DNA from 4 places in the Devosia sp. MC532 genome. Region 3 is predicted to be linked to each of the others. Evidence: predicted binding sites of a transcription regulator. Region 3 holds the regulator's gene; each other region holds the start of a gene.

Region 1 (7,256 bases), on a different contig from region 3:
GCACTTGCGCCTGCTTTTCGCCTTCCGCCTTGAGAATGGCAGCTTGGCGACGGCCCTCGGCTTCCAAAATTGTCGCGCGCTTTTCGCGCTCCGCTTTCATTTGGCGGCCCATCGATTCCACAAGATCCTTGGGTGGATCAATGTCTTTGATTTCGATGCGGGTAATTTTAACGCCCCAAGGCGACACAGCGGTGTCCACCACCCGCAACACGCGGTCATTGATCTCATCGCGATGGCTGAGAAGTTCGTCGAGATCCATGGAGCCCATAACGGATCGGATGTTGGTCATGGTCAGATTGAGGATGGCATTTTCCAAGTTCGACACTTCGTAAGCAGCTGCTGCAGCATCGAGAATTTGGTAAAATGTGACGCCGTTTGCCGTCACCGTGGCGTTGTCGCGTGTGATCACCTCTTGATGCGGAACGTCCAGGACTTGTTCCATAACATTGAGCTTTTTGCCGATGACATCGATAAAGGGCACGATCAAGTTAAGGCCGGGCTTCAGTGTGCGAATGTAGCGGCCAAATCGCTCAATGGTGTAGTGATACCCCTGAGGTACGGTCTTGGCGCCAGCAAACAAGACAATGATCAGCAGTATCGCAAGTGCGATTAGAACTGTGTTCAAACCGCCTAGGCCCAATTCATCCAAAAATCCCATCGCCGCGCTCCCATAACAAAAGTGCTGCCACGTTACCGCAGCAGCACTCTATTGGGGATAGGCTATTCGCTAAGATTTACCGAGCCGGGCTATTTGGCGTAGCCGCAGCGGCCAGTCTGCTGCAGCGCTGGTATGGCGCGTGGATCACAGCCGGTCGACAGGAAGGTCATCCATTCGTTCTGTGAACCATAGAAGACGTTGCGATCCACCTCGCCCCGCACACCGGCCACAAGACCAGTCTGGGTATACTGCCAGAAGGTCCAAGGACGGTTCTTATAGCGCTCATGCGGCTCGGCAGCGGTGGAGCGCAGCCAGAAGCTATTGGGGAAGTACTCGCCTTCGAGAATGTCGCGGTGGAAGTTCATGTCGGTGTAGATGATTGGCAGCTTACCGCTGTGGCGCTCCATCACATCCAGCATCAGACGAATTTTTTCCAAGGCATCGGCCTTGCTCGGCTTGGTCTTGCAGCTCGAGTGATTGTTCCATTCGAGGTCCAGTACCGGCGGCAGTGCCGATGGGTCGGCTGGCACATTGGCGACGAACCAAGCGGCCTGCTCGGAGGCCAGCGAACACCATGTCATAAAGTGATAGGCGCCGCGTGGCATGCCGGCCTGAGCGGCGCGCTGCCAGTTCACGCGGAAGTCTGGGTCAAGATAGTCCTTGCCCTCGGTTGCTTTCATGAAAACGAACTGAATGCCAGCACCACGAGCGCGGGGGAAATCGACGTTTTCCTGATAGCGCGCGACGTCAATGCCCTGCACCGGCATCGAGCGGGCTCGATCAACGGCCTTATGCGGACGGTTGTCGCCGGGAATTGCTCCATAGAGCCCACCGCCAGTAGCACAAGCAGCCAATGCAACGCCGACTAGGGCGAAGACAGCGCCTTTCGCAAGGGTGGAGAGGCGAGGAGATTTCAAAACCGGTTTCATGAATGAAGGCACACGCTACGCACAACTTAAGCTGGCCTTTGTTTCAACATTTCTGGGTTAATGGAGTTTTAGGGTAACCAATATGGCAGTTCGCATGGTTAATAGACCATATTGCGTTCTCTTTGCGTTCTGTTAGCCTGCCTTTGGCTAGGGGGACATACCTATGGTGACACGCGTTGGCACCGTGGCGTTTCAGGGGATCGAAGCTGTTCCGATTGAGGTTCAGGTTCAGATAGCGCCGGGTTTACACCGTATTTACATGGTCGGGCTGCCGGATAAGGCGGTCAAAGAAGCCAGCGAGCGTGTCCGCGCGGCGCTCGTCGCCTCGGGGTTGGGTCTGCCCGCCAAGCGCATTACGGTCAATCTCGCCCCAGCTGATCTTCCCAAAGAGGGCAGTCATTACGACTTGCCGATCGCGCTGGCGATGATGGCCGCTATGGGCGCCATCCCCAGCGATGCGCTTGATGGCTATCTGGTCCTGGGGGAACTGGGGCTTGATGGCCGCATCGCTCATGTCAGTGGCATCTTGCCCGCCGCACTTGCCGCCAGTGAAAAGGGCATGGGCGTTATTTGCCCCGCCGCCTCTGGTCCTGAAGCGGCCTGGGCGGGCGAAGACATTGATATTATTGCTGCCGATAGCCTCCTCGCGGTAGCCAATCACCTCGTTGGCCACCAATTGCAAGCTCGGCCCAAGCCTGCCCGACAACCGGATGAGCGCAGTAATTTGCCCGATCTCAGCGATGTACGGGGACAAGCTGTCGCTCGTCGTGCCCTCGAAGTGGCCGCGGCCGGAGGGCATAATCTCCTATTCGTTGGCCCGCCCGGTGCGGGAAAATCCATGCTGGCGGCCCGCCTACCCTCTATTTTGCCGCCCCTTAGTCCGCGGGAATTATTGGATATTTCCATGATCCAATCCATTTCCGGCGAGTTGGTGGGCGGCGTCCTCTCCGATAGACGTCCCTTCCGCGCTCCGCACCACTCTGCCTCAATGGCAGCACTTGTTGGCGGCGGCTTGCGCGTCAAACCCGGCGAGGTCAGCCTTGCCCATAATGGCGTGCTCTTTTTGGATGAATTGCCCGAATTTGCGCCCAATGTTTTGGACAGTCTGCGCCAGCCTCTGGAGAGCGGCGAAACAGTCATCGCCCGGGCCAATGCCCGCGTCACCTACCCCAGTCGCTTCCAACTCATTGCGGCTATGAACCCCTGTAAATGCGGTTACGCCGGCACGCCGGGTCACATTTGTAAGCGTGGCCCGGCCTGTGCCGGTGACTATCAAGCCCGTATCTCCGGCCCTTTTCTGGATCGCATTGATATCCGCATTGATGTGCCAAGCGTATCGGCCGCCGAGATGATCGGTGCCGTCGGGGAGGCCGAGTCTTCGGCAGTTGTGGCTGGCCGTGTGGCACGGGCAAGAGAGTTTCAGCGCCAGCGCTATGACGCCGCTGGACACCCTGAAGTTCTCACCAATGCGTCAGCCACCTCAACGCTGATCGAGCGACTTGTTGAGCCTGATCGGGAAAGTCAGAACTTGCTGCTGCAAGCGGCAGACCGGTTCAATCTTTCGGCTCGCGCCTATCATCGCGTTCTCAAGGTCGCGCGGACCTTGGCTGACTTGGCTAGTTCTGAAAAAGTCTCTCGTCCGCATATAGCCGAAGCGCTGAGCTATCGATTGAGCTTTGAAACACGTTAGCGTTTGGGCCGATACAAAGCAGTTGTTTAAGCTTTGGCCTTACCACTTGAGGACCGGCAATAAGGACGAATTGAATGGCGAAAAGGCACACGAGCAAGTTTCGCTATTTCTGCGTCGCAGCGCTGCTCTTGGCGCTCTGCTTTGGCCTTGTGACGTTCCGCCTGCCCTTCTGGGTCGCCGCGCTGTATTTCGGCATGGGGCTCGTTAGTCTGGTGCTTTATGCCATCGACAAATCATCTGCGCGCGGGGGGCGTAGACGTATCCGGGAGCTGCATCTGCTGTTTGCTGACACAGCGTTTGGTATTCTGGGCGGGCTACTCGGGCAGCAATTGTTTCGGCACAAAACGCAAAAGCAGCTTTTTGTGGTGTCGGCGCTCGCACTTACCGCGTTCCATTTACTGGTTATTTTCGCTGTCATTGAGATGACACCAGGGCCGGTGCGCTCGCTCAACTAGTGCCGTGTTTCACGTGAATCCAAAATTCCAAATCCGTGATTCACGTGGAACATCAGGTGTTCCCTTCGGTGTACTTCTCATCGTGCTCCCACGAGGCGCGCCATTCCTTTTCGAGCTGACCCCGTCGCTTGCCGTAGCGTTCTTCGGTGAGCTGAAGGCTGACAATGCGATCCGTGCGGAAGTTTCGGAAGGCGTTGCGTAGCAGGCACCACGCTGCAATGGTTTGTTTTCCTTCGTAAAACGCGAGCCCGACAGGCCAGATCGTCCTTGAACTCGCGCGCGCCTGCTCATCTTGGTAGTCGATGATGACAGCGCGCTCCTGCCGCATAGCTTGGCGTATATCGCCGAGCACTGGGACTGGCTTTCTCTGGCCCCAAATGGCGACGGGCCAAAGAGCGGTGTCGCTGATCCGATCGCGCAAATCATCCGGCGACGCGGTCGCAATTTTGGCCAAGGCATTGCGCGCGGCTGCACCCAAGCCATCATCGGGCTGCGCCTCGACCCAGCGTGCGCCGAGGACGAGTGCCTCTAGCTCTTCGGGGGTGAACATGAGCGGTGGGAGGAAAAATCCGGGTTTCAGCATGTAGCCAATTCCCGCTTCGCCATCGATTGGGGCGCCCAGCCCAATAAGGGTTTGGATGTCGCGATAAAGCGTGCGCACAGAGACTTTTTGTTCCTGCGCCAAAGCGGCGGCAGTGACCGGCATACGGTGACGCCGCAAGGCGTCCATGATCGAGAAAAGTCGCTCGGTCTTATCCATAGAGGCGTTCCCATATTCCGCTCCTGAGCAGTGTGGCTCAGGAGCGTAACGAAGGGAACGCTCAAATCTTGTCAGCAGAGCACTGCGTTAGGAAATTTCGATTTCGCACCAGTGGCTGTACGGCTTGTCCGGACCGCAAATGATATTGGGGAAATGCGGGTTGTGCAGCGCGTCGGCTGGGCACTGGTCTTCTAGGCAGAAGCCAGAGTGCTTGCCGTAGATCTTGCCTTCAAGGCCCGGCATTTTCATATCGGTCCATACCGCATTGTAGAACTGCACGCCCGGACGATCCGACCACAATTTGAGGGTGAGGTCCTTGTCTGGCGAAACAACGGTTGCGAGCGGTTCGGAGAATTTTCTACCGTTATCAAGCACCAGCCCCATATCGTAATCGACCCCAGCGCCGTTTTCGTCGCGCATGGTGCGCGGCTTACGGAGATCGTAAATCGTGCCGCGCGAGGGGAGAATGGCACCGGTTGGCGCCAGATCATCACCCAGGATCGTATAGGCGCTAGAGTTGATCTGAACGGTGTGGTCGAGGACCGTGTCGGTCGTGCCAAGATTGAAATACTGGTGCTGCACGAGGCTGATCGGTGTGTTGCGGTCCGTGGTGGCGCGAAGCTCCAACCGCAGGCGGTTTCCGATCAAAGTATAGGTCGCATAAAAATTCACATTGCCCGGATAGCCCATGGCTCCATCGGGCGAGAAATGGCTGAAGCGAACCGAGTTGTTCGACGAATCAACTTGGCCCTGCCAGACCTGATGGCCCAAGCCATCGGTGCCGCCATGCAGCTGTAGTTTGCCAACATTGGCTGCGAGTTGATAGGTCGTGCCATCGAGCTCGAAACTGGCGTCTTTAATCCGGTTGGCGACGCGTCCCGCGATCGCGCCGAAATGGGCGCCATGGTCCAGATAGGCCTCAAGATTATCGAATCCGAGAACGACGCTTCGCTCGCCCCCATTGACTGGAACGCGCCAATCGCGGACAGAAACGCCATAGCCGATAATATCGACAGAGACGCCGGTATCGCTGGTCAGGCGAAACTGGTCGACCCTCTGGCCGCCGATTTCGCCGAATTGTGAGACGGTTACGCCCATAATGTCCTCCACTTTGGCACAAGGGTCTAGCTTTATTGTCTCTTCACCGCAACGGGACACTTGACCTTTGCTAGGCGCGCAACAACTCTGCAAAAGCAGACGCAAGTGTGGGGAAGCAGTTTGTCAGAGGAAAGCTTGAAACGTCGAGCAACTGTACATGACGTTGCTCGAGCAGCTGGTGTCTCTCTAGCGACTGTCGACAGGGTGCTCAATGGCCGCCCCGGGGTGCGCGCGGCAACAGCCACGAAGGTCGAAGACGCTATTGCTGAAATTGGATTCACGCGCGATCTCAACGCATCGCTAATGGCCCGAGCGCGCGATCTGCACCTCGTTTTCTTCATCCCTGAAAGCACCAATGAGTTTATGGAGAGCCTTGCCGATGCTGTGTCGCGGCGTGTTCTCTCTGCCCAATCGGACAGAATTCATCTCGAGTTGGTGCGTATAAAAGCTTTTGACGCGGTTGGTTTGGCGGAGCGCTTGGATAGGCTCGATCCCAAAACCACCGATTACGCCATTGTCGTTTCGGGCGATGAACCTGAGGTGATCGCGGCAATAGATGGCGCTCATCGTCGAAGCATTAGCGTCATTACACTGGTTTCTGATCTACCCCTGTCGGCGCGACGGAATTTCATCGGCGTCGATAATGTTGCGGCTGGACGCACGGCAGCTTCGCTCATGGGGCGCTTCCTTCCTCAAGGCGGCAAGGTTGGGGTTATGGCGGGCTCTCTCCACCTGCGCGATCACCTGGATCGTCTCGAAGGGTTTCGGAGTGTGATCGCCTCAGAGTTTCCGCAAATCGAACTTATTGGCCCCAAAGAGGGCCATGATGAGCGCAGCTTGACGCAAGCCTATGTCGCAGAACTTATCAAAGAAAATGAAGGACTTGCCGGCATTTATAATTTGGGTGCAGGCAATGCTGGTCTTGTTGCTGCGCTAGAGGCATCTGGGCGCGGTGGCGATATCAAAGTGATCACACACGAATTGACCGGGCCAACACGTTTGGGGCTTATGGGAGGAACTATCGATGTGGTTCTGGATCAGAACCCTGATGGTGAGATTCGTGAAGTTATTGCCGCTGCGCGCAGCCTAACCTTGTCGGGTGCTCGACCTGTACAGAGCGAGTCTATTGAATTAGCGATTTTCCTTCGCGATAATTTGCGCTAGATAGCGCTATCGATGTCATCGGTGCGCTCCAGAAAAGGAGCTTGGGGAGTTGGGATGTTTTTGTTGATTGCTTCTGAGGTACGTGCCTCATGACCTTTCTTGGCATTGATATCGGCACTTCCGGCGTAAAAGCGCTGTTGATCGACGCTTCCGGGAAAGCGCTGGGCGAAGCGACGGCTGCGGCCGTGGAGCCGACCCGTCCCCATCCCGGTTGGTCGGAACAAAACCCTCAGGATTGGTGGGCGGCAACGCTTGCCGCGATCGACAAGCTGCATCAGTCACACCCGCAGGCTTTGGCGGCGGTGAAGGGCATCGGCCTTTCCGGGCATATGCACGGCGCCACCTTGCTGGGCGCCAATGATGAGGTTCTACGGCCCTGCATCTTGTGGAACGACGGACGTTCGGCCGCTGAATGCGCGGAAATGGAAGCGGCCCTGCCCAGTCTGCGCGATATTGCTGGCAATATCGCCATGGCGGGCTTTACTGCGCCTAAGATGGCTTG
Region 2 (7,256 bases), on a different contig from region 3:
CGCACTGGCGTGCGAATAGAGCGGCTTGGGAACAGAACCCATGGCGGCGGTGAACATTGGGGTGAAGACGAACGCCAGGCCGATGCTCATGATGATGTGGGCGGCGACAACCAGCCAGACCGGGGTATCGGTACCGACGAAGCTGAAGAACCACATGACAGCGGAAACGGCGAAGACACCCGGCACCATCAGCGGACGCGGGCCGTATTGGTCATAGAGGCGACCAACGAGCGGCGCGAGAACGCCCATGATCAGACCACCGGGCAGCATGAGCATGCCGGTCTGCAGCGTATCAAGACCGAGAACCTGCTGGGTGTAGAGCGGCAGCATGATCGAGGACCCGAGCAGCGCCACCATCGCCAAAGAGGCGGTGACCAGCGAGACAGAGTAATTGCCGTGGGTCAGAACGCGCAGATCAAGCAGAGCCTTGTCGGACTTCTGCAGCTGGATCTGGCGCCAGACGAAAATGGCCATAGCGACAACGCCGACGACCACAGGAACCCAAGCCGGCATCGACGCGCCCTGCTCGGCGGCGTGTTCAACACTGCCGCCATGACCGCCGCCGCCTAAGCTCGAGAGACCGAAGACCAGACCACCGAAACCGAGCGCCGACAGGATCACCGAGATGACGTCGAGCGGGGTCTTGCGCGGTTCGGAAACGTTCTGAACCTTGAGGTAGCCGACGACCAGCGTAACAATCGCAATCGGCAGGGTGAAGTAGAACATATAGCGCCAAGCGAAGTGGGCGAGGATGAAACCACCAATGGTCGGGCCAATGGCAGGCGCCACCGACATAACGATGGAGATATTGCCCATAACTTTGCCGCGGCCATTTGCTGGAACCAGCGACATAACGGTGGTCATCAGCAGCGGCATCATGATCGCGGTGCCAACGGCCTGCACGACACGACCAACAATCAGCAGCTCAATGCCGGGCGCAATCGCACAGATCAGAGTGCCGACCGAAAAAATCGAGATCGACGCCGTGAAAATCGGACGCGTGTGGAAGCGCTGGAGCAAATAGCCGGTGATCGGGATCACGATGGCCATAGTCAGCAAAAATGCTGTCGTCAGCCACTGGGCAGAACCAGCCGTGATGTTGAGATCAATCATGAGCTGCGGAATGGCAACGCTCATGATGGTCTCGTTCAAGAACATGACAAAGGCCGACACCAGCAAAAGGGCTATGACCAGATTATTGCGCGCCGCATCTTCCGGCTGGTGTGGCGCAGCCTTAACGGCTCCGTCCATCGTCGCTTGCGACATCGTATTACCTCAAAAAATAAGCGCAAACAGAACCGACGACGGGAGGCCGCTCTGGTTCAGTTGCGATGCAGTGTCTAATTTCGGTGTCAGGTCATGTCAGTAGGATGACACTAGGGCATCCAACGCGCCTTGGGCGTCTTGGAGAACTGCGAGTGAGCAAGACAGAGCCAAGTTCTCTATGCCCCTTGCCTCCCTTCGTAAAGTCTTGAAGTGCATGGCAGCCTTGACCACATGACGCACAAAGGCACCTCGCGGAACTTATTTGTTCTTGTTACGTTCTCCTAATTAACCTAATGAGAAGATGTCGGCTGAAGAGCGCGATTCTTCCGTCGGGTTTGAGCTGGAGACACCAGATGGCGCTTTATCAGGCCCCCTCTTTCGAAGCATTGGAACGTCTTAGCCGCAGCAGGGATGCAGACCTGACGCGCCGCGAACTGGTCAACCCGGATCGTATTCGCGGGCGCGGTGCGCAGTCCAATGCCAGTGGCCGATTTGAAGCGTTCCAGCGCGAAAGTTTTGACGATGGTTGGGACAATGTAGAGCCCATGCCGGTGTTCGAAACGGTGGAACACACCGAACGCGCCAAATCGATCATCACCAGCAATGACAGTCCCGATATCGCCTTTGAGCGCTCGATCAATGCTTATCGCGGTTGCGAGCATGGATGCTCTTATTGCTTTGCGCGACCAAGCCACGCCTATCTCGGGCATTCAGCCGGGATTGATTTTGAGCGCGATATTTATGTGAAGACCAATGCGGTCGAGACGCTCAAGGCCGAGTTCGCCGCCAAGAATTATCGTCCAAAGCCAATTGCCATGGGCACCAACACCGACCCCTATCAGCCAGCCGAGCGCAAGCACCAGCTGACCCGTGGGATTTTGGAGGTGATGCTGGAGACCAAGCATCCGGTGATGATCACCACAAAATCGGCTCTTATTCTGCGCGATCTCGATCTCTTGGAAGAACTGGCCAAGCTTGGTCTGGCCAAAGTTGCCATTTCGGTGACGTCGATGGATCACAAGCTGAGCCGCAAGATGGAGCCTCGCGCTTCCTCGCCTGCCCGTCGTCTTGAGGCCATAAAGGGGTTGAGTGAGGCCGGGGTACCGACCGCAATTTTTGCGTCGCCTATGATCCCGGCGATCAATGATATGGAATTGGAGCGCATTCTTGATGCGGGCAAAACGCAAGGGGCGATCAGCGCACAGATGATCCTGCTGCGTCTGCCGGGCGAGGTGCGCGATGTGTTCCGCGAATGGCTGTTGCGCCATTTCCCCGATCGCGTACGGCATGTGCTTTCGCTGGTGCGCGACACGCGCGCGGGCAAAGACTATGACTCGCGCTTTGGCACGCGCATGACCGGCGAAGGCCCCTATGCCACGCTGCTGAGCCAGCGTTTTGAAAAGGCCCGGGAGCGCTATGGGCTCGACGCCAAGCTGCCACCACTGCGCAATGATCTTTTCGTGGCGCCCAAGCTCGAAACCAATCAGCTGAGCCTTTTCTAAGCGGCTAGCACTTTTGATTTGATCAGATCGAGCACGGCGGGATTGGTGTAGTCAGGCGTGGCAAGGGTCGCGCCTGCTTTGCGCAGTTCGCTTTCGGAAATGCCGGTGGCGAGGCCAATTGTGGTAATGCCTGCACCTGTGGCCGAGGCTATGCCGGTGCGAGAGTCCTCGAATGCGACGCTGTTGGCCGCCACCGCGTTGAGGTGGCTAAGGCCTGTCAGGTAAGGCAGTGGGTGCGGCTTACCCTGCGCCAGATCATCGGCTGAGATGATGTGAGAAAAATACGACCGCGCTTTGATGCCATCGATGATGAGGTCGGCATTGGCCATTGGGGCATTGGTAACAGCGGCCATGGGAATGGCGTGACTGCGTGCCCATTCGAGTAGATCCATCAAGCCCGCGAGCGGCTCAATCGAAGTCGCGACCAATTCGCGGAACAGCGCTTCCTTGCCGTCGAGAATTTGCTTACGGCGCTCGAGGCTTTCGCCGGGAATGAAATGGGCAGCGATGGCTTCATTGGCGAAGCCTTGAATATGTTTGGCGTAGATCTCGTGGTCAATGACATGCCCATAAGGGCCAAACACCTGATTGAAAGCCGCGAGATGGATCGGATCGCTCTCCATCAAAGTGCCATCAATATCAAACAGTAAGCCAGCGCCGAGATTAAGGGTCATATCCAAGCCTTCAATTGCGGGGCTCGGTTAGCACATGGCAACAGAGGCGTCACCTCTGGACTTAGTATTGGGCGACCTTGCGCGCGTGCGTAGACATAAAGTCCAGCGAAGCCAGAACGCCCTGTGTCGAAAGGCGCGTTTCGACCGGTCGTATTTGACCCACGACCGGCACCGAGAGGATGAGAGCGTTGCGCTCCTTCATGTGTTCCAGAACCGTCGCAGAGAGCGCTTCATCCGAGATAAAGAACTGATTGATGGTGTTGTCTCGGATTTCCAACGAAGTACCCATCTTCAGCGCAATCGGCGGGAGGTTGGTGAACTTGAGCTGTATGGGTCGCGACTGGTCATAGCTCAGCTTGTCGGCAGCGACGGTGATGGCGATATCGGTCGCGCCATCTAAGCGGTTGAGCACCATTGTCAGCTTATAGACGGGCAGGTTTGCCGAATTCATCTCTTGGCTGGCAGTGCTGGCAAAGCACGAGTAGCCGTACCAAGAGTTCGCTTCTTCATCGATGAAATTGGGACAGGCAGCGAGCCAATCGCGATTGTATTCGCGATACTCGCCCGACGAATGCTGAAACGGCTGAGCGGCGGCTGAGACGCAAAACAGCAATGGGACAAGAGCGAAACCAGATCGACGCACGTGAACTCCTCTCCTTTGCTCCTCAACCAGACTCTTGTATCAACCTGCTGGGCTTGCCGATACCAACAATCGGCTTGGTTTGAGGTATCCCTATGGCAAAGCGAAAAGATCTTCACACAGCTTCAGCAGATATTTTCACCGCCCCCGTTGCCGGGCCGGACTTTAGCCATGAGGCCATGTTGCTCGATCGCGGCGCACTCTACGTCGCCGGTGTCGATGAAGCGGGACGCGGCCCCCTTGCAGGGCCTGTGGTGGTTGCGGCTGTTCGCTTGGACCCCAACCGCATCCCGCAAGGGCTCAACGACAGTAAGAAGCTGACCGAGGCAAAGCGCGAGGCGCTTTATGAAGAGATCATGGCCTGCGCCGACGTCGCTATCGTGAGCGCGCCGCCGACGGACATTGAAACCCTTAACATTCGTGGGGCGACGCTTGCGGCTATGGCCAAGGCCGTTGCAGCCCTCCCGCAAAAGGCCGACCGAGCGCTTATCGATGGGCGCGATGTGCCACCGGCCCTGCCCTGTCCCGGAATTGCTCTGGTCGGTGGTGACGGGCGCAGCGTGTCAATTGCGGCTGCGTCTATTGTCGCCAAGGTCACGCGCGACCGCATGTGTGCCATTATGGATGCTGACGCGCCCCATTTTGGCTTTTCCGGCCACAAGGGATATGGCACTGCCGCGCATATGAAGGCCTTGAAATTAAACGGCCCATGTCGCCACCACCGCAGTGAATTCGCCCCAATAGCGGCCCTGCTGGCGGCAGGTAATGCGAGAGAATTGGAGAATTAACTCCTCGCTAACCCATTAAGAACGCTCCATTAACTTCAGCACGCTATAACGGGCTTGTTAGTATTGCGTTAGGGTTAAGAGCATGTTGAGTACCGCGCGTGCGGTCGCCAAGACCGATGCGGAAAGGGAGACTTCACGTCTTCCGATCGATACTGTCCTTATGGGCGATTGCATCGACCATATGAACAGCTTGCCGGCCGGCTCTATCGATCTCATTTTCGCAGATCCCCCATACAATTTGCAGCTGGAACAGGGCCTCACCCGCCCGGACCAGAGCAAAGTCGACGCCGTCGATGACGATTGGGACAAGTTTGAAAGCTTCGCCCATTACGATGAGTTCACACGCGCTTGGATGGCTGCTGCCCGCCGCGTTTTGAAGCCCGATGGGGCGATGTGGGTCATCGGCTCCTATCACAACATTTTCCGCGTTGGCACGGCATTGCAGGACCTTGGGTTCTGGATGATGAACGACATCGTTTGGCGCAAGGCCAATCCGATGCCGAACTTCCGTGGCACACGCTTTACCAATGCGCATGAGACGCTGATCTGGGCTGCCAAAAGCCAGAAGAGCCGCGTCACCTTCAACTATGAAGCCATGAAGCTGGCCAATGACGACACGCAGATGCGGTCGGACTGGCTCTTCCCGATCTGCACCGGCAATGAGCGCCTCAAGGGTGAAGACGACAGCAAGCTGCATCCGACGCAGAAGCCGGAAGCGCTGCTGTTCCGCATCCTGAACGCGACCACTAAGCCAGGCGATATTGTGCTCGATCCATTCTTCGGCACCGGCACCACTGGCGCCGTCGCCCGCAAATTGGGTCGTCACTTTATTGGGATCGACCGCGAAGAAAATTACATCAAGGGTGCACGTGAGCGTATCGCCGCCATTCGCCCAGGTGTTTTCGAAGCGCTGCAACAGATTAAGCCAAAGCGCAAAGAAACGCGCATTCCATTCGGTTCCTTGGTTGAACAGGGACTAATTGAAGTCGGCGCTGAACTTTTTGATAGCCAACGACGTTTCACTGCCATGGTTCGTGCAGACGGCTCACTCGTCTCAGGCCACCATCAGGGTTCGATCCACAAGGTCGGCGCTCTGGTGACTGGAGCTGAGTCATGCAACGGGTGGACTTTCTGGCACCACGAACAGAACGGCGCTGTCGCCCCGATTGATAGTCTTCGGGAAGGCATCCGCCAACAACTCGACCGACTTTCTGCCTGAGGTTGACCTCCAAAGCATTCGTCAGGCTACTATATGGCCGCTGGTTCGCCAGCGGCCTTTTTGTTGCTGGGGGATGAGACATGGTGGTCACTATTCGCGCCATCACCTTGGGTGATGCTGCGGGGTATAATGCTGTGGTGGGCGCTGTGGCACGGGAGCAGAAATATCTGCGGATGACCGATGCGCCGCCCATCGAACGCACCCGAAACTTCGTCGCCCACAATATTGAAAGGCGGAACCCACATTTGGTTGCGGTAAACCAAGATGTGGTCATCGGCTGGTGCGATATCTGCCGCGAACCCGATATGGCAAGGCATGTCGGCAGCCTCGGCATGGGCGTCATGAGTGGTTTTCGGGGGAGAGGCGTTGGGAGCGCGCTCATGAAATCGGCACTCGCAGCGGCAAAAGAAGAAGGCTTCAAGCGGATTGAGCTTGAGGTATATGCCAGCAATACGAAGGCCATTGCCCTTTATGAGCGCTTCGGATTTCAGCGTGAGGGATTAAGGCGCAAGGCCGTGTGCATTCAGAACGCTTGGTACGATGTAGTCCCAATGGGCTTGCTGTGGTTTTAGACGGCGTACTCAAAGCCTGCAGCTGCCAGAACTTTGCGGAAAAGCGTCGGCAGGGCCTCGCCCTTGAGCGCCTGAGGCTCTGCCCACCAGCCTTCGGAGAGTGCATCGCTTGGCACCACGGCAGACCAAACCTCCAGCTCCAGCCGGAAGTGGGTGAAGACATGGACGATTTGCCCGCGCGGGCGCCAATCGGCGGAGACAGGGTATAGCGGCTCGCCCAGACTATCGCCCCAAACAGACGTCGGCACTTCGGTCATGCTGGCGAGAAGGCCCTTGCTCGGACGAGTACGCAGATAAACATCGCCTGCGCTATCGAGCATGACAAAAGCATGGCCCTTGCGGACAGGCTTTTCGACTTTGACCGGTTTGACGGGATAGGCCAGCGGCTGCCCCTCTTGGCGGGCTTCGCACCCATCATGCAAAGGACAAATCAGGCAGGATGCAGTGCGGGGAGCGCAAATCGTGGCCCCCAAATCCATCATGGCCTGGGCAAAATCGCCAGCGCGCGAGGGAACAGCAAGCTGCAAGGCAGAGCGAAGCTCGGGTTTGGCGTCGCGGACCGGTATATCTAGGGCGTAGTAACGAGCCAGGACGC
Region 3 (7,256 bases):
TCAGCGAGATAGTTGGAAATGCCGGTGGCCCGGCTCATCGAGTCCGCACCCACAAAGACCGAGGCCACGAACAGCGCCGCAAACACGGTGCCAATCGGCGAAAGCCCCGCAAGCATGGCCACGACAATCCCCGAATAGCCAAAGCCCGGCGAGAGATCAGCCGAGAGATAGCCCTTTACGCCTGCAACCTCGGACACACCGGCAAGACCGGCGAGACCACCCGAAATTAGCGCCACTTTCAGCATGGTCGCATTGACCGGGATGCCTGCGAACTTAGCCGCATCGCGGTTCTCGCCCACGGCCTTGATCTCGAAGCCGAGCACGGTCTTGCGCACGAGAATCCAAAGAACAATGGCCGCGCCAATACCGACGATCAGCCCCCAGTGCATCCGCAGACGGGGAATGAGCTTGGAGAATTTTGCTTCCGCGTCGAGCGGGATGGATTGCGGCCAGCCCATCGCCAGAGGGTCTTTCAACGGCCCTTCGATCAGCATCTGCACAAAGAGAATAACGACGAAGTTCAGCAGTAGCGTAATTACCACCTCATCAGCGCCAAAGCGCTGCTTGAGCATGGTTGGCACCACCATCATCATGCCGCCGCAGATAAAGCCCGCGATCATCACCGTTGGGATCATCAACGCTGGCGGCATCTGCAGCAAGCCGCTCCCAACGAGCACCGCCGCGAGCGCGCCTATATAGAGCTGGCCTTCCGCGCCGATATTCCAAAGCTTCGCCCGGAACGCGACTGCGCAGGCGAGCCCGGTCAGGATAAGCGGCGTCGCCCGGTTCAGCGTTTCGGAAAACGCGAACATCGAGCCAAACGCGCCCTGCACCATCAGGCCATAGGCCGTAATCGGGTTTTGCCCCGCAGCCAGAACAGGAATAGCCACCAGCAAGAGCGCGGCAATGCCGGAGCCAAGCGAAACCAGCAGTTTGAGCGCGACAGAAGCGTCAGCGCGGTTTTCAAGACGCAAACTCATGCTGCCTGCCCTGCCATCAACAAACCAATCGTACCGCGGTCGAGCTTTTCGCTCGGGCCAGCGTCGCTGACCTCCCCGGCGTGAACCACAAGGAAGCGATCCGCCAGCGCGAACAATTCGTCCAGGTCTTCCGAAATCACCATCACGGCGGCGCCACGGTCACGCGCTGCAATAATGCGGCGATGGACTTCCGATTGCGCGCCAACGTCGAGGCCGCGTGTGGGCTGGTTCGCCAGAATAACGCGCGGCGAACGCTCCAAAACGCGCGCCAAAATCAGCTTCTGCACATTGCCGCCAGAGAGCAGCCGCGCTTCGGCGTCCGGCCCCGGGCAACGCACGTCATAGGCCGCAATCGCTTCCGTCGCCCGCTCCTGCATGGCTTTACGATTGAGCAGGCCATAGCGCGAGTACGGCGCGCTGCGCACTTCCTCAATGGCAATATTGTCGGCAACACTCATCGTGCCAACAACGCCGTCATGCTGGCGGTCTTCCGGCATACGCGCCACACCAGCCTGAACCAGCGCACGCGGGTCCGCCTTGGTCAGCGCTTCGCCGTAAAGACGCACTTCGCCAGCATCCGGAACAGCAAGCCCCGAGATCAGTGCCGCAATGCCCGATTGGCCATTGCCCGACACACCGGCCAGACCGATGATTTCGCCAGCCTTGAGTTCAAAGCTGACATTGCGCAGCGATTGACGGGTCGAGCCCTGCTTGAGCGACACATTGGCAAAGCTCATCAGCGGCTCGCGCGGCGTTGCGGGCGTGCGCTTCACTTCAGCCACAGCCTTGCCCACCATCAAATCGGCAATATCGCGCCGATCAGAATTTGCAGTGACGAGCTCACCCGCCTTGCGGCCGCCCCGCAGAACCAGAATACGGCTCGATACGGAGAGCACTTCTCCCAGCTTGTGAGAGATAAAAATAACGCCCAGCCCATTCGCAGCCAAGCGGCGCAGAACGGTGAAGAGCCCTTCGGACTCTTGTGGGGTCAGAACCGCGGTGGGTTCATCCAGAATAAGCACGCGGACATTGCGATAGAGCGCCTTCAAGATTTCAACGCGCTGCTTTTCGCCTACGGTGAGGCTGGCGACAGGACGGTCGAGGTCCACATCAAGCCCACTCTCCGCAATAATGGCTTCCACCTTCTGGCGCGCCGCAGATTTGCCCCCAAGCGCAAACATGCCCTCGGTGCCAAGACGAATATTGTCGAGCCCGCCGAGGTTTTCCGCCAGCGTAAAATGCTGGTGGACCATGCCAATTCCGGCCTTCAACGCCGCGCCAGGCGAACCGGCAGGCAAAATTTGAAGGCCAGCCTCGCTTGCAACACGAACCACACCCTCATCCTGCACATAGTGCCCGAAGAGAATGTTCATCAATGTCGTCTTGCCGGCGCCGTTTTCCCCCAGAAGGGCTAGGATTTCGCCCCGCTTGAGACTGAGATTAATCCCGTCATTCGCGGTGAGTTTGCCAAAGCGCTTGGTGATCCCCTCAAGTGAGAGCACCACATCCCCCTGTTGGTCGGTCATTGCCGCCCCCAAAAAATAGAATAGGCCGGGCGTGGGGAAACCCACACCCGGCCAGAAAAAGGATTACATGCTGGAGCTTGGTTCAGCGTCGTTGATGTCGACCTTGAAAGTACCAGCAAGGATTTCAGCTTCCTTGGCCTTAGCCGCAGCAACTGCGTCCGCACCAGCAAGCGCTTCATCATAAACTGCGCTCGAACCACCGTGCTCGAGGAAGGCATAAATGCCGTAATCCGAAGCGGTGAAACTGCCAGCCTTAATGTCGGCAATTGCTTTGTTGATCATTGGCTCGCCGTGCCACAGCGCCGACGCCAGAATGGTGCCTGGGTAATCCGCTGCGGTGTCGATCACGTTGCCGATGGCCAGAACGCCGCGTTCCTTGGCAGCGTCAGACACGCCAAAACGCTCTGCGTAAAGAATGTCAGCGCCCGCATCGATCATAGCGAATGCCGATTCCTTGGCCTTCGGAGGATCGTACCAGGAGTTGATGAAGCTCACCGAGAACTTCACCTCTGGGTTGACCGAGAGTGCGCCCTGCATGAAGGCATTCATCAGACGGTTCACTTCTGGAATAGCGTAACCACCGATCATGCCGATCTTATTGGTTTCGGTCTTCATGCCCGCAACCATGCCGGTCAAATAGCTTGGTTCTTGGATGAAGTTGTCGAAGGTGGCGAAGTTTGGCTCAACTGGCTGGAGCGAGGACCCCATCAGGTACATGACTTCTGGGTATTCTTCAGCAACGGCACGCGCTGGCTGTTCAACGCCGAAGGCTTCACCGATCACCAGCTTAGCGCCCTGCTCCGAATATTCGCGCATGACGCGTTCATAGTCAGTGTTCGACACGTTTTCCGAATACACATATTCGATCTCGCCGCGTTCCTGCGCTGCGATCAGCGCGAGGTGGAGGCGCGATGCCCACTGCTGCTCAACCGGAACGGTCCACACAGCTGCAATCTTGGTCACATCCTGCGCCAATACCGACCCGGTCAGCGACAGAGCTGCGACGCCGAGTGCGGCCGCCGAAAGAAAGGCGCGTCGACCGAATTTCGTTAGAGCGGTCATTTTAACCCCCAATGAGTGTGCAAAAAACGAACAAAAATCTCTCCTGCCTATCTAGCGAGCGAAGACGCTTGGTTGGCAAGTTGAAAATTAAGGTTTTTTAAATCTGTTCCGTCTTGCTGACGAGTCGCATTTACTCCTCAACGCCGCACTGTGCCTGTGACGCGTTTACGCATGTTTGGAGCTCAGGCTTGGATCGGCCAAAACCACCCATCTATGCATGCGCATATTACAGTCGTTTGGCAGTGCTGACAGGAACATGGCAACACTTGCAGAACATTTGAGGAACACATATAGTCGTTCCGTCTATGTTCCGATTCTGGGGGCTGGGGCCGATGCTGACGAAAAAACAACACGAATTGCTGATGTTCATCCATGAGCGGATGAAGGAGAGCGGTATTCCTCCGTCATTCGACGAGATGAAGGATGCGCTTGATCTGGCGTCCAAATCCGGCATTCATCGTCTCATCACTGCCCTCGAAGAGCGCGGCTTTATCCGCCGCCTTCCAAATCGCGCCCGTGCGCTCGAAGTGGTGAAGCTCCCGGATTCGATGAACCCGACCTTGGGCGGCCGCAAGGCAAAGTTCGAGCCCAGCGTCATTGAAGGCACTCTCGGCAAGGTCGCCGCGCCCCCAGCGCGTGCTCTTCTATCCGCCGCTGACGATTATGCGCGCCCCATCTCCATTCCGGTTATGGGCCGCATTGCAGCAGGCACGCCCATTGAGGCAATCCAGACCCACTCGCACACCATCGCTGTACCGCCAGAAATGCTCGGCTCAGGCGAACACTACGCATTGGAAGTGCGCGGGGATTCGATGATCGACGCAGGCATTTTTGATGGCGACACGGTCCTCATCAAAAAGCAGGATACGGCTTCAAACGGCGAAATCATCGTGGCCCTTGTCGACGATGAGGAAGCAACCCTGAAGCGTCTGCGCCGCAAGGGCGATACGGTCGCTCTGGAAGCGGCAAACCCGGCCTATGAAACCCGTATCTTCCCGCCCGATCGGGTCCGGGTTCAGGGCCGTCTGGTCGGCCTGATGCGGAAGTACTGAATTGGCGGAGGGGCAAGTTGAAAAACTCTGCCCCTTTGTTTTGCGGGGCGTCGGTCCTGCCCGGCAAATCCTAGCGTTTCGTCATCCACTGGCCGGCCTGCAGATCGTCAAAGGTACGCGCGAGCTGGGTGAAGAGATCTGTGCAGGCGCACAGCGAGAATTCTTGGAAGAGACCGGCTATGTCGGCGACCTTGCGGAAGGGCCGCGATGGTCTAGTGCCAATATTGCCGATGGCCAGCTTTGGCATTTTGTGCCGGTGAGCAGTCGCGATCTGCCAGAGACCTTTTCCTGCACGACCAGTGACGATGGCGGCCATGAGTTTTTATTCTTCTGGCACGGCCTCGATGATCCCCCCCTTTCCCCGGACTGGCATATAATCTTCCAACGCGCGCTTGCTGACATTCGACATCACATGCGCTGAGCCAATACACGCGCAAAGTCGAGCATTGCGCTCACCGCTAAGTCCGATCGCAAGCTCCATTTTCATATATTCCCGCTCTAAAGAACGCGCCCCTTCGCGCCCTAAAAGGCCATGTCCGCGCCAAAGCTGGTGCCCATAAGTGCCGGCCAAAAGCCACAAATAGGCCAGTCGCGGCCACGCTGGCTGAGCGCATAAAAAAGGCCCGCTTTCGCGGGCCCTTTCTCACGCATATCGCGCTTAGTGATTGTCGCGTGGCAGACCTTCGGTCTGGGCAATGCGCTGGTACTTGTCGGCACCACGCAGAATGGCGCCGTCGCCCAATTGGCCGACCAGGCCGCGTTGGATTTCCTGCCAAGGGGTCTGATGCTTGGGGAATTTATATCCGCCCTCTGCATTCAGATCCAAACGGCGGGCCGCGATTTCCTCGTCCGAGATGAGGATATCAGCTTCACCCTTATTAAGGTCGATCCGCACACGATCTCCGGTACGCAGGATCGCGAGATTGCCACCAGCCGCCGCTTCAGGCGACGCGTTGAGGATCGAAGGCGAACCCGACGTGCCCGACTGACGACCGTCACCGATACAAGCAAGGGACGAAATACCCTTCTTAATCAGATAGCTAGGCGGACGCATGTTCACCACTTCCGCCGCGCCTGGATAGCCGATTGGCCCCGCCCCACGCATGAACAGCAGCGTGTGTTCATCGATAGCAAGCGACGGATCGTCGATCCGGTGGTGATAGTCTTCAGGACCATCAAACACCACCGCCTTGCCCTCAAACATGCCCGGATGCTGCGGATCGGAGAGATAGCGCTCGCGGAACTCAGGGCTGATCACCGAGGTCTTCATGATGGCGTTGTCGAAGAGGTTCCCGCGCAACACAAGGAAGCCCGCTTCCGCCTTCATCGGATTGTCGAAATGGCGGATCACCTTGTCGTCTTCAATCGGACGATTGCGGCAGTTTTCGCCAATCGACTTGCCGTTCACGGTTGGGGCGTTCTCGTGGATAAGCTTTTGTTTCATCAGCTCATTCACCACCGCAGGCACACCGCCCGCGTGGTAATAGTCCTCACCGAGATATTCACCCGCTGGCTGCAAGTTCACCAAGAGCGGCACCTTGTGCCCATGCTCCTGCCACTCGTCGATATTGAGGTCGACACCAATATGCTTGGCAATCGCATTGATATGGATTGGCGCATTGGTAGAGCCGCCGATGGCCGAATTGACCACGATAGCGTTGAGGAAGTTTTCCTTGGTCAGAATGTCCGATGGCTTGAGGTCTTCACGAACCATCTCTACCGCACGCTTGCCAGTGCGATAGGCCATTTCCTGACGGTCACGATAAGGCGCTGGAATCGCTGCTGAACCCGGCAACTGCATTCCGAGAGCTTCAGCCAACGAGTTCATAGTTGTCGCTGTGCCCATGGTGTTGCAATAGCCAGTCGACGGGGCCGAGGATGCAACCAGTTCAATGAACTTTGGATAGTCGATTTCGCCGGCGGCGAGCAGTTGGCGGGCCTTCCAGACGATGGTGCCAGAGCCCGTGCGTTCGCCCTTATGCCAGCCGTTCAACATTGGGCCAACCGAGAGCGCAATCGCCGGGATATTGACCGTCGCCGCACCCATCAGCATGGCGGGTGTGGTCTTGTCGCAGCCAATGGTCAGCACCACGCCGTCCAGCGGATAGCCATAGAGAACTTCCACGAGGCCCAAATAGGCCAGGTTACGGTCCAGTCCTGCTGTCGGGCGCTTACCGGTTTCCTGAATCGGGTGAACCGGGAACTCAATGGCGATACCGCCCGCTTCGCGAATACCTTCGCGCAGACGTTCAGCCAGAACGATATGGTGACGGTTACAAGGGCTTAGGTCGGAGCCGGTCTGCGCGATGCCGATGATCGGCTTGTCGGACTGCAGCTCTTCGCGCGACACACCATAGTTCATGTAGCGCTCAAGATAGAGCGCGGTCATGTCCGGGTTATCGGGATTATCGAACCACGCACGCGAGCGCAGCTTCCGGCCGCCATTGCCGCTGTTATCTACCGTCATAGATCAATTCCTTGGTTCTCCGCCCTGCGGAGCACTGGGGTCTGTTTGCTCCTGTTCTAGCACGGCAATTCTGGAATGGAACGGGGCCGTAGCTTAAAATCATACAAATGACTCTAAACACCGTGAGAATCTGATTTTCGGCGCATTCCACCTTACTCAGCGCGCGGTG
Region 4 (7,256 bases), on a different contig from region 3:
GAAGTCAAGCGCTTCAGCACCAAGGCTGTGAATATCCTTTTCCATCATGAGGTTTCGCACAAGTGTCAGATCCGATTGGAACTTTTCCAGTTCCTCCTGCCGCACTGCAGGGTCCGGCAGCCTTAGGAGATAGGAGGGGTGATTGGTCACAAAAAGGAGCGCACCATTGTCCAATGCGAACGGCTTCCCGCGGCTCTCGGCAATAGAAACGCCGCGCCGACCGAGCAAGCTCTCGGCCGCTGTCGCGCCCAAGGCCACGATTACTTTGGGCTTCACCATAGCAATCTCCATATCGAGCCAGAACCGACACGCTTGAACTTCGCCAGCGTTAGGCCTTTGGTGGATCCGGCGCTTGCCCCGCGGTTCAAATTTGAAATGTTTGACCGCATTGGTCACATAGATCTTTTTTCGGTCGATCCCGACCCGACCCAAAACCTCATCAAACACTTGCCCCGCAGGCCCAATGAAGGGTTTTCCCGCCAGGTCCTCGCTGTCGCCGGGCTGTTCCCCGACAAACAAAAACTCTGCGTTTTCCGGACCTTCGCCAAACACGGGCTGGGTGGCGAATTCGTGAAGCGGACAGTTTTTACAAGAATGAATTGCCTCCCGCGCGCCGGCCAAGGTTTCAATATCCACCGGCTGCGTCGCCACAACGCGGTCCTGCATCCGCATATGGCGCGCTGGCGGTTGCGAGCTTGCCTGCGCAATCATCTGCAATTCCATTGCCTTGGCATCACGGATGAGGCTTCCAATCTCTTCGGCCTCAGGCAGGTTCTTCCAATATTTGACCGGCATCTCCGATTTCATCATCGACACCTTCAACCGCGCCGGATTGAAAATGGACCGATAATAGGTGCGCCAATCGTCCTCGACGCTATCCTCTTGCGGAACATCGCTCTTTTGGCCACCGGGCCCAAAAGTGAGCGTCTCCGTATCCCAAAAGGCGCTGGCAGAGGGTGTGATAATGGCCCAATCCATGCTGGCAAAGCGGCGTACGAAAAAGGGCGCCGTCGCCTCGAGCACAAAGTGTTCCGGCTCAAACCACGAGACAAAATGTTCGCCATTGGCGCAGCTCTCGTCTTCGAGCCGCCGAAACCGCACAAAGGCTTTCATTTTGTGGCTGTCTCGTCTCACCCCGGAGGCGAGCCGCGTCAGCAGAAGCATGTCGCGATCAGAGGCGACATGCACCAGAGAGCGGTCTTTTTGCAGCCGCCACAACAATCGATAAAGCCCGTCGAACCGCGCAGGATCGGAGTGCTGTATCGCGCCACGCGCCAGCTCAATAAATTCCTTCGGCACGGATCCCACGGGGCCATTGCCTTCCGGCAACAGCTCCTCCCCCGCTTCGAACAGCCCGTTTTGGTCTGTCCCATAGCGCCAAACAACGTCATGCGGCGCAACGCCTGCCGCCAACAGGCGACGCGCCTTGCCGCGCCATTCTTCAAGATCGTTGGGCTTGCTCAGTCGGATCGCCAACATAGCGCTTAAAACAGGCTCATTTGCTCAGGATGCGGGGCGAGCCTTTCGCGAAGCTTTGCGTCGTCGGTCAGCCCGCTCGGCGTCCAATCGGAGGCAGCGATGAAGGGGCGAACCTTGTCGATAGACGCGGCCATCCTCGCCACATCTTCAAGCCGGAGGCGCTGGAACCGACGCGAAGCGATGATGCGATCGACGCTACGCACGCCAAGCCCAGGCACGCGCAGCAACATTTCCCGATCGGCGCGGTTCACATCCACGGGAAAATTCTGTCGCTGTTTCAGGGCCCAAGCCAATTTGGGGTCAATCGCAAGATCAAGCAGCCCCTGATCATCCCCACCCGAAACAATTTCAGGAACATCAAATCCATAAAACCGAATAAGCCAATCGGCCTGGTAGAGCCGATGTTCCCGCATCAGCGGCGGTGCCTTCAGCGGCAGGCGCGACGATGCGTCGGGAATGGGCGAAAATGCAGAGTAGTACACCCGCTTCAGCCGATAGCCCGAATAAAGCCCGGCCGCGCGGGTAAGGATTGCGCTGTCATTGGCCCCGTCTGCGCCCACGATCATCTGCGTGGACTGCCCGGCAGGCGCGAATTTCTGCTTTTTGGCCTTGCTCAACAGCGGCTTTTTATCGGGCTTGGCCTCGTCCAATTTGCCCCGCAAATTGGCCATGGCCGTGCGGATTTCCGATGGTCGCTTTTCGGGGGCCAAAGTTTCCAGCGCCACGTCGGTCGGCAGCTCAATATTGGTCGAGAGGCGATCGGCCCACCGCCCTGCCTCAATAAGCAGTTCCGGCGCGGCATTTGGGATCACCTTAAGATGGATATAGCCCTTGAAATGGTGCACTTCGCGCAGCGCTTTGGCCACGCGCACCATCTCCTCCATCGTATGGTCCGGCGATTTAATTATCCCCGATGATAGAAAAAGGCCTTCAATATAGTTGCGACGATAAAAATCGAGCGTGAGGTTGACCACCTCTTCGACAGAGAACCGCGCGCGCTGAACATTGGAGGACGAACGATTGATGCAATAAGCACAATCATAGATGCAGAAATTGGTCAGGAGCAGCTTGAGCAGGCTAATGCAGCGGCCATCGGGTGCGTAGGAATGGCAAATGCCGCTCCCCTCGGTCGAGCCAAGCCCCTTGCCGTCCGAACTATTGCGTTTCTCCGTGCCGCTCGACGCGCAAGACGCGTCATACTTGGCTGCATCGGCGAGAATAGCGAGCTTTCGGTTGAGAGTCAGCGGAGCCATTGTTCATCCTTTGTTCTCACTCTTGTAGCGCGACAAGCGGCGGGATGAAAATAGGATTGCAGGAATGTGAAGTGGACTTATCCCCTCCCCTTCACAGCCTGTCAGAATGTCGACCCACAAAAAGACGCAGGATCAATCAACCGAAGTCAGAACCACAATTCAACGACATTACCGGCGCGAATGGAATGGTCAGCCGGCCGATGTCACGAACTATAGCCGCCTTCACACCTTCGATCGACGCCAGCCTGCGGCCCGAGCTTCTTGTTCGGAACAAAACCAGCGCTCTCCATGCGACGCGCTAATGCGGGTCTCGGCGTAATAACGCTGCCCGGGAACGTGGTAGATCTTCTCGCCACGAGTGCTGACGTTGCCCTTAATGTTGCAACGCGTTCCTTCTTGCGCAAAGCTGTCAGATACCGGAAAACAGAAAACAATCGCGATAAGCGCGAGAGCCACAATAGAAATATTCTTCGTCATGAAATCCTCCGCAGGGATTTCATCATAGCCAATAATGTCTCGCAAGTTTTGTGAAACACCATACTCTTAACTGGGACGAGCCAGAACATGGATAGCGATCACACACGCCTATTTAATTACACATTCGGCAAAATCTATGTGCTCTATCTGCAAAAAATTGAGCGTAAAGGACGCTCGAAAGAGGAACTCGACCAGGTCTTGTTCTGGCTCACCGGCCACAATGCGCAGAGCCTGGCCGAGGCGATAGCAGATGAACGCACGCTTGATGCTTTCTTTGCCCGAGCGCCAAAACTCAATCCTGCTAAGTCACTCATAACGGGCGTGATCTGCGGTATCCGCGTTCAAGACATCGACAATGAGACAGTCCAGAACATCCGCGTCATGGACAAATTGGTCGATGAATTGGCCAAGGGCAAAGCACTCAATAAAATCATGCGAAGCTAAGCCAAGCCCGTACTCAATCCTAACACACTGCATACCGGCAAAAATCAGTAAGTACTATTTACAGAACATCCTTGACCGCGCCCTAGGCGATCAGCGTAAATCACTGAGCGAGCACAAATTGCGGGCAGGAGAATAAGTATGAGACTTGCGTGTTTCGGCGCAGTGGGGATGTTGGCTTTGGCCCTAAATCCGGCTTTTGCGCAAGCAGAGCCAAGCGAGACCAATCAAGATTTCATGGTTTTAGAAGCCGGTGTCCCGCTCGAACTACTCCCCGGGGAAGTCGTCGGTGATGCACTTGGCCAATATAGATTCACCTTAGAGTTCGCTCCGACACAAAATAACGAACTCGCTCTGATCAAAAATATGCTTGAACGAACAGGCGTTTTTGCCAGCGTTCTCGATGAGCTTTCTGACCAGATCGCCCTTCCTGAAACCGTGCCCGTGATTTTCCAAGAGTGCGGCGAACCCAATGCCTACTGGAGCCGCAACGACCATACCGTAACCATGTGCTACGAACTCGCGGCCCAGTTTTTTGATGATTATTCGACGCTGGACAACAAGTTCGCACCAATTTTCCCATGGGCGGACCACCGCCAAGTCACCATTGGCTCAACGCTTTTCGTGCTCCTGCACGAAATCGGCCATGGAATGGTGACACTCTTCGACCTGCCCATCACCGGCCGCGAAGAAGATGTGGTCGATCAGTTTGCAATCTTTATCGTCACCAACTCCGATGAGGAGGATCAGGCTCTGGCGGAGCGCCCGTCGCGCTTAGCCCTCTTGGCCGCCTATGGGATGATGAGGACAGAACTGCCGATGGAACGTGCGCCGCGCCACTACTGGGGCGATGAGCACAGCTTAGCGCAACAGCGCGGCATGGACATGCTCTGCATGGTATTTGGCTCCGATCCCGACGCTTACTCCCTACCAGTAATGCCCGGTTTCACCATGATCGCCGACTACGCCGAGCAGAACCCAGACGCCTTCACAGGTCCTGCACTGGTTGAAGCGCTGAACCGAGCGGACGATCTCAATCTCATCCCGTGGATGCGCGCTCGGCTGTGCCCTATGGACTATGCCAAATATGAGGCGAGCTGGGACTATTTGATTGAAACTTTCATGACCCCGAAGTCGAACTGAGCGGGAACGAGGAGACACACATGAAACTCACATCTCTCGTTCTTGCCACAGCAGTTCTCTCCCTTGGCGTAACCGCAGTCTTGGCTCAGGACCCCGGCGCCGCAGATAATGTTGAAACGCCAACCCTGATCGAAAAAGCTGACCTTGAGGCTCTCGAACCTGGTGCAGCGGCCGGTCAGCAACTCGGCGAGCACCGGTTCATCGTCTCCTTCGAGGAACCGACAACGCGCGCAGAAGCGCTCGTGCGCACGACGCTACAGAACGAGCCAGCCTTCACTGGCTTGCTGGACTCTCTTGCCGATCAGATTGCCCTACCGCAGGACGTGCCGGTCCGATTCAAGAACTGCGGGGAATCCAACGCGTACTGGAGCCCGGCCCTAAAAGAAATAAATATGTGCTACGAGCTCTTAACCGGGTTCAACCAGAGCTTTCAGGAGAAAGAGGACGCCTATCGGAACGCCTTTAAGTGGGCCGACCAGGTCGAAGTTCTTCTCGGCTCAACGGCATTCGTAATGCTTCACGAGATCGGCCACGGCATGGTCGATTTGTTCGAACTACCCGTCACGGGCCGCGAAGAAGATGCCGTAGACCAGTTCGCCACCTTCCTTTTGCTCGCGGCAGATGAACCCGGGCAACCCCTGCAGGAGCGCTCCTCACGCCTCGCTCTACTGGGTGCCTACTTCTTTGAAAGCTTGCTTCCGATCGGGGTGGAGGTGAACCAAAAATATTGGGCCGATACCCATACGTTCGGTGCCAAGCGCAGCATCGACATCATGTGTCTGCTCATGGGTGCCGCCCCGGAAACCTATGCCGAGATCGTGGTCTCGGGCGGCACGATGCTCAATAGTTTCTACAATGACCATCCCGAATTCATCGTCGGTCGTGAAGCCGAATGGATCGCTAAAACGGATGATCTCAATCTTGTCCCGTTCAGCCGTGTCAGCAAATGCGCTCAGGAATACGCGCGCTACTCTGGCGGCTGGAAATATCTCATTGAGACGTTCATGACCCCACAGGCGAACTGATCCGTCTCATAGTCCCCAATCACAAAGCCCCGGCCTCGGTCGGGGCTTTTCTGTTTCTGATGCGCCCGACTGTTCATCAATCGACACCAATCCGTTGCTTATTACGCAGTTTCTGAACCCCTAATCCTGACATACATTCAGTCTCGAACAACGGCGCACTGGCGCCGCGCTAGGAGAATACAAAATGACCCTGGAACTTGGCGGCATTCACCATCTGACGGCAGTGACGGCAGATGCACCGCGCAACCTGAAATTCTACACGAAGACCCTGGGCATGCGTCTGATCAAGAAGACGGTCAATCAGGACGACACCTCGTCCTATCACCTGTTTTATGGTGACGGCGTTGCCTCGCCGGGCGCAGACCTGACCTTCTTCGACTTCCCCACCATGCGTGAACAGCGCGGCAATCACACCGTCGGCCGCACCGGCCTGCGTGTTGATAGCGAAGCGACCTTGCAATGGTGGAAGGAGCATCTGGCTGATCAGAATGTTGCGACCAGCGGCATCAAAGAACGCTTTGGCCATGTCTCGATGGATTTTGAGGATTTCGAAGGCCAACGCTTCCGCCTCCTCGTCGACGACAAGAACAAGGTTGTTCCTTGGGCGAAGTCGCCGGTCCCAGCCGACAAGCAGATTATCGGCCTTGGCCCGATCACGCTATCTGTGCCGGAGTTGGCGCCAACCGATGCCATGCTGACCCGCGTCATGAACATGCGTCAGGTCCGCAACTATCCGGCCCGCGACAGCAAGGGCGAGGTCTTCGTCTACGAAATGGGTCCCGGCGGTCCGGGCGCTGAAGTGCATGTCTCCGTCAACCCAGATCTGCCACGGGCTCGCCCGGGCGCTGGTGGGGTGCACCATGTCGCCTTCCGCACCAAGGATCAGGATGATCTGCGCGCCTGGATCGATCGCATCAACAGCTTCGGTATTCGCTCGTCGGGCGAAGTGGAACGCTTCTACTTCACCTCGCTCTACTTCCGTGAGCCGAACGGTATCCTGTTCGAACTGGCGACAGACGTTCCCGGCTTTGCTGCCGACGAACCAATGGAAACTCTGGGCGAAAGCTTAGCGCTACCACCATTCCTTGAGCCGCACCGCGCTCAAATCGAGGCGGGCCTGAAGCCGCTCGAATAAAAACGAAAGGCCGGAGGAAACTCCGGCCTTTGCTTTTGGCCCTATGGCCGAGCGGGCGGGAGCCCATCGTCTGCAGCGCGCCCTCCCATGCCAAGTCCCATTCCCATCCCGCCGCCAGTGCCACCGGCGCCCCCTCCCCCTTGGCCACCACCACCGCCTCCTTCACGTCCACCTTCTGAACCCGCGCCACGCCCGCCACGAGCACCGCCAGCGGCAGGACGTGTGGGTCCTTGCATTGGAATTTCGAGGTCTTTGGGAATGGGATCCAGGTCAAGCGCATCGCGAATATAATTGCGCAGCGAC

What was found. Region 3 encodes LexA, which represses DNA repair genes until DNA is damaged. Its sites were predicted from a motif close to TGTTCNNNNTGTGTTCNG; they were not measured.
Region 1: a site for LexA is predicted at 1,702-1,719, ahead of JHC09_RS05020 (YifB family Mg chelatase-like AAA ATPase). Genes of this name have one in related genera too.
Region 2: a site for LexA is predicted at 1,530-1,547, ahead of JHC09_RS06765 (PA0069 family radical SAM protein). Genes of this name have one in related genera too.
Region 4: a site for LexA is predicted at 2,733-2,750, ahead of JHC09_RS10215 (putative DNA modification/repair radical SAM protein). Genes of this name have one in related genera too.

What each region holds. Positions count from the first base shown of each region.
Region 1 covers NZ_JAEMNZ010000003.1:84,255-91,510, forward strand. The annotation lists gene JHC09_RS05010 (SPFH domain-containing protein) at 1-658, opposite strand, end outside; gene JHC09_RS05015 (glycoside hydrolase family 25 protein) at 748-1,575, opposite strand; gene JHC09_RS05020 (YifB family Mg chelatase-like AAA ATPase) at 1,751-3,277, shown strand; gene JHC09_RS05025 (DUF1294 domain-containing protein) at 3,352-3,732, shown strand; gene JHC09_RS05030 (YafY family protein) at 3,785-4,492, opposite strand; gene JHC09_RS05035 (aldose epimerase family protein) at 4,580-5,590, opposite strand; gene JHC09_RS05040 (LacI family DNA-binding transcriptional regulator) at 5,726-6,754, shown strand; gene xylB (xylulokinase) at 6,844-7,256, shown strand, end outside.
Region 2 covers NZ_JAEMNZ010000004.1:110,009-117,264, reverse strand. The annotation lists gene JHC09_RS06770 (MDR family MFS transporter) at 1-1,266, opposite strand, end outside; gene JHC09_RS06765 (PA0069 family radical SAM protein) at 1,620-2,768, shown strand; gene JHC09_RS06760 (HAD-IA family hydrolase) at 2,765-3,442, opposite strand; gene JHC09_RS06755 (hypothetical protein) at 3,504-4,085, opposite strand; gene JHC09_RS06750 (ribonuclease HII) at 4,262-4,870, shown strand; gene JHC09_RS06745 (site-specific DNA-methyltransferase) at 5,031-6,089, shown strand; gene JHC09_RS06740 (GNAT family N-acetyltransferase) at 6,170-6,661, shown strand; gene JHC09_RS06735 (A/G-specific adenine glycosylase) at 6,658-7,256, opposite strand, start outside.
Region 3 covers NZ_JAEMNZ010000001.1:186,034-193,289, forward strand. The annotation lists gene JHC09_RS00865 (ABC transporter permease) at 1-980, opposite strand, end outside; gene JHC09_RS00870 (ABC transporter ATP-binding protein) at 977-2,506, opposite strand; gene JHC09_RS00875 (BMP family protein) at 2,570-3,568, opposite strand; gene lexA (transcriptional repressor LexA) at 3,901-4,620, shown strand; gene JHC09_RS16825 (hypothetical protein) at 4,691-4,936, opposite strand; gene JHC09_RS00890 (IlvD/Edd family dehydratase) at 5,279-7,087, opposite strand.
Region 4 covers NZ_JAEMNZ010000007.1:12,707-19,962, forward strand. The annotation lists gene JHC09_RS10210 (UdgX family uracil-DNA binding protein) at 1-1,479, opposite strand, end outside; gene JHC09_RS10215 (putative DNA modification/repair radical SAM protein) at 1,485-2,732, opposite strand; gene JHC09_RS16920 (hypothetical protein) at 2,955-3,209, opposite strand; gene JHC09_RS10225 (DUF2200 domain-containing protein) at 3,297-3,653, shown strand; gene JHC09_RS10230 (DUF4344 domain-containing metallopeptidase) at 3,792-4,793, shown strand; gene JHC09_RS10235 (DUF4344 domain-containing metallopeptidase) at 4,814-5,818, shown strand; gene JHC09_RS10240 (ring-cleaving dioxygenase) at 6,003-6,953, shown strand; gene JHC09_RS10245 (hypothetical protein) at 6,995-7,256, opposite strand, start outside.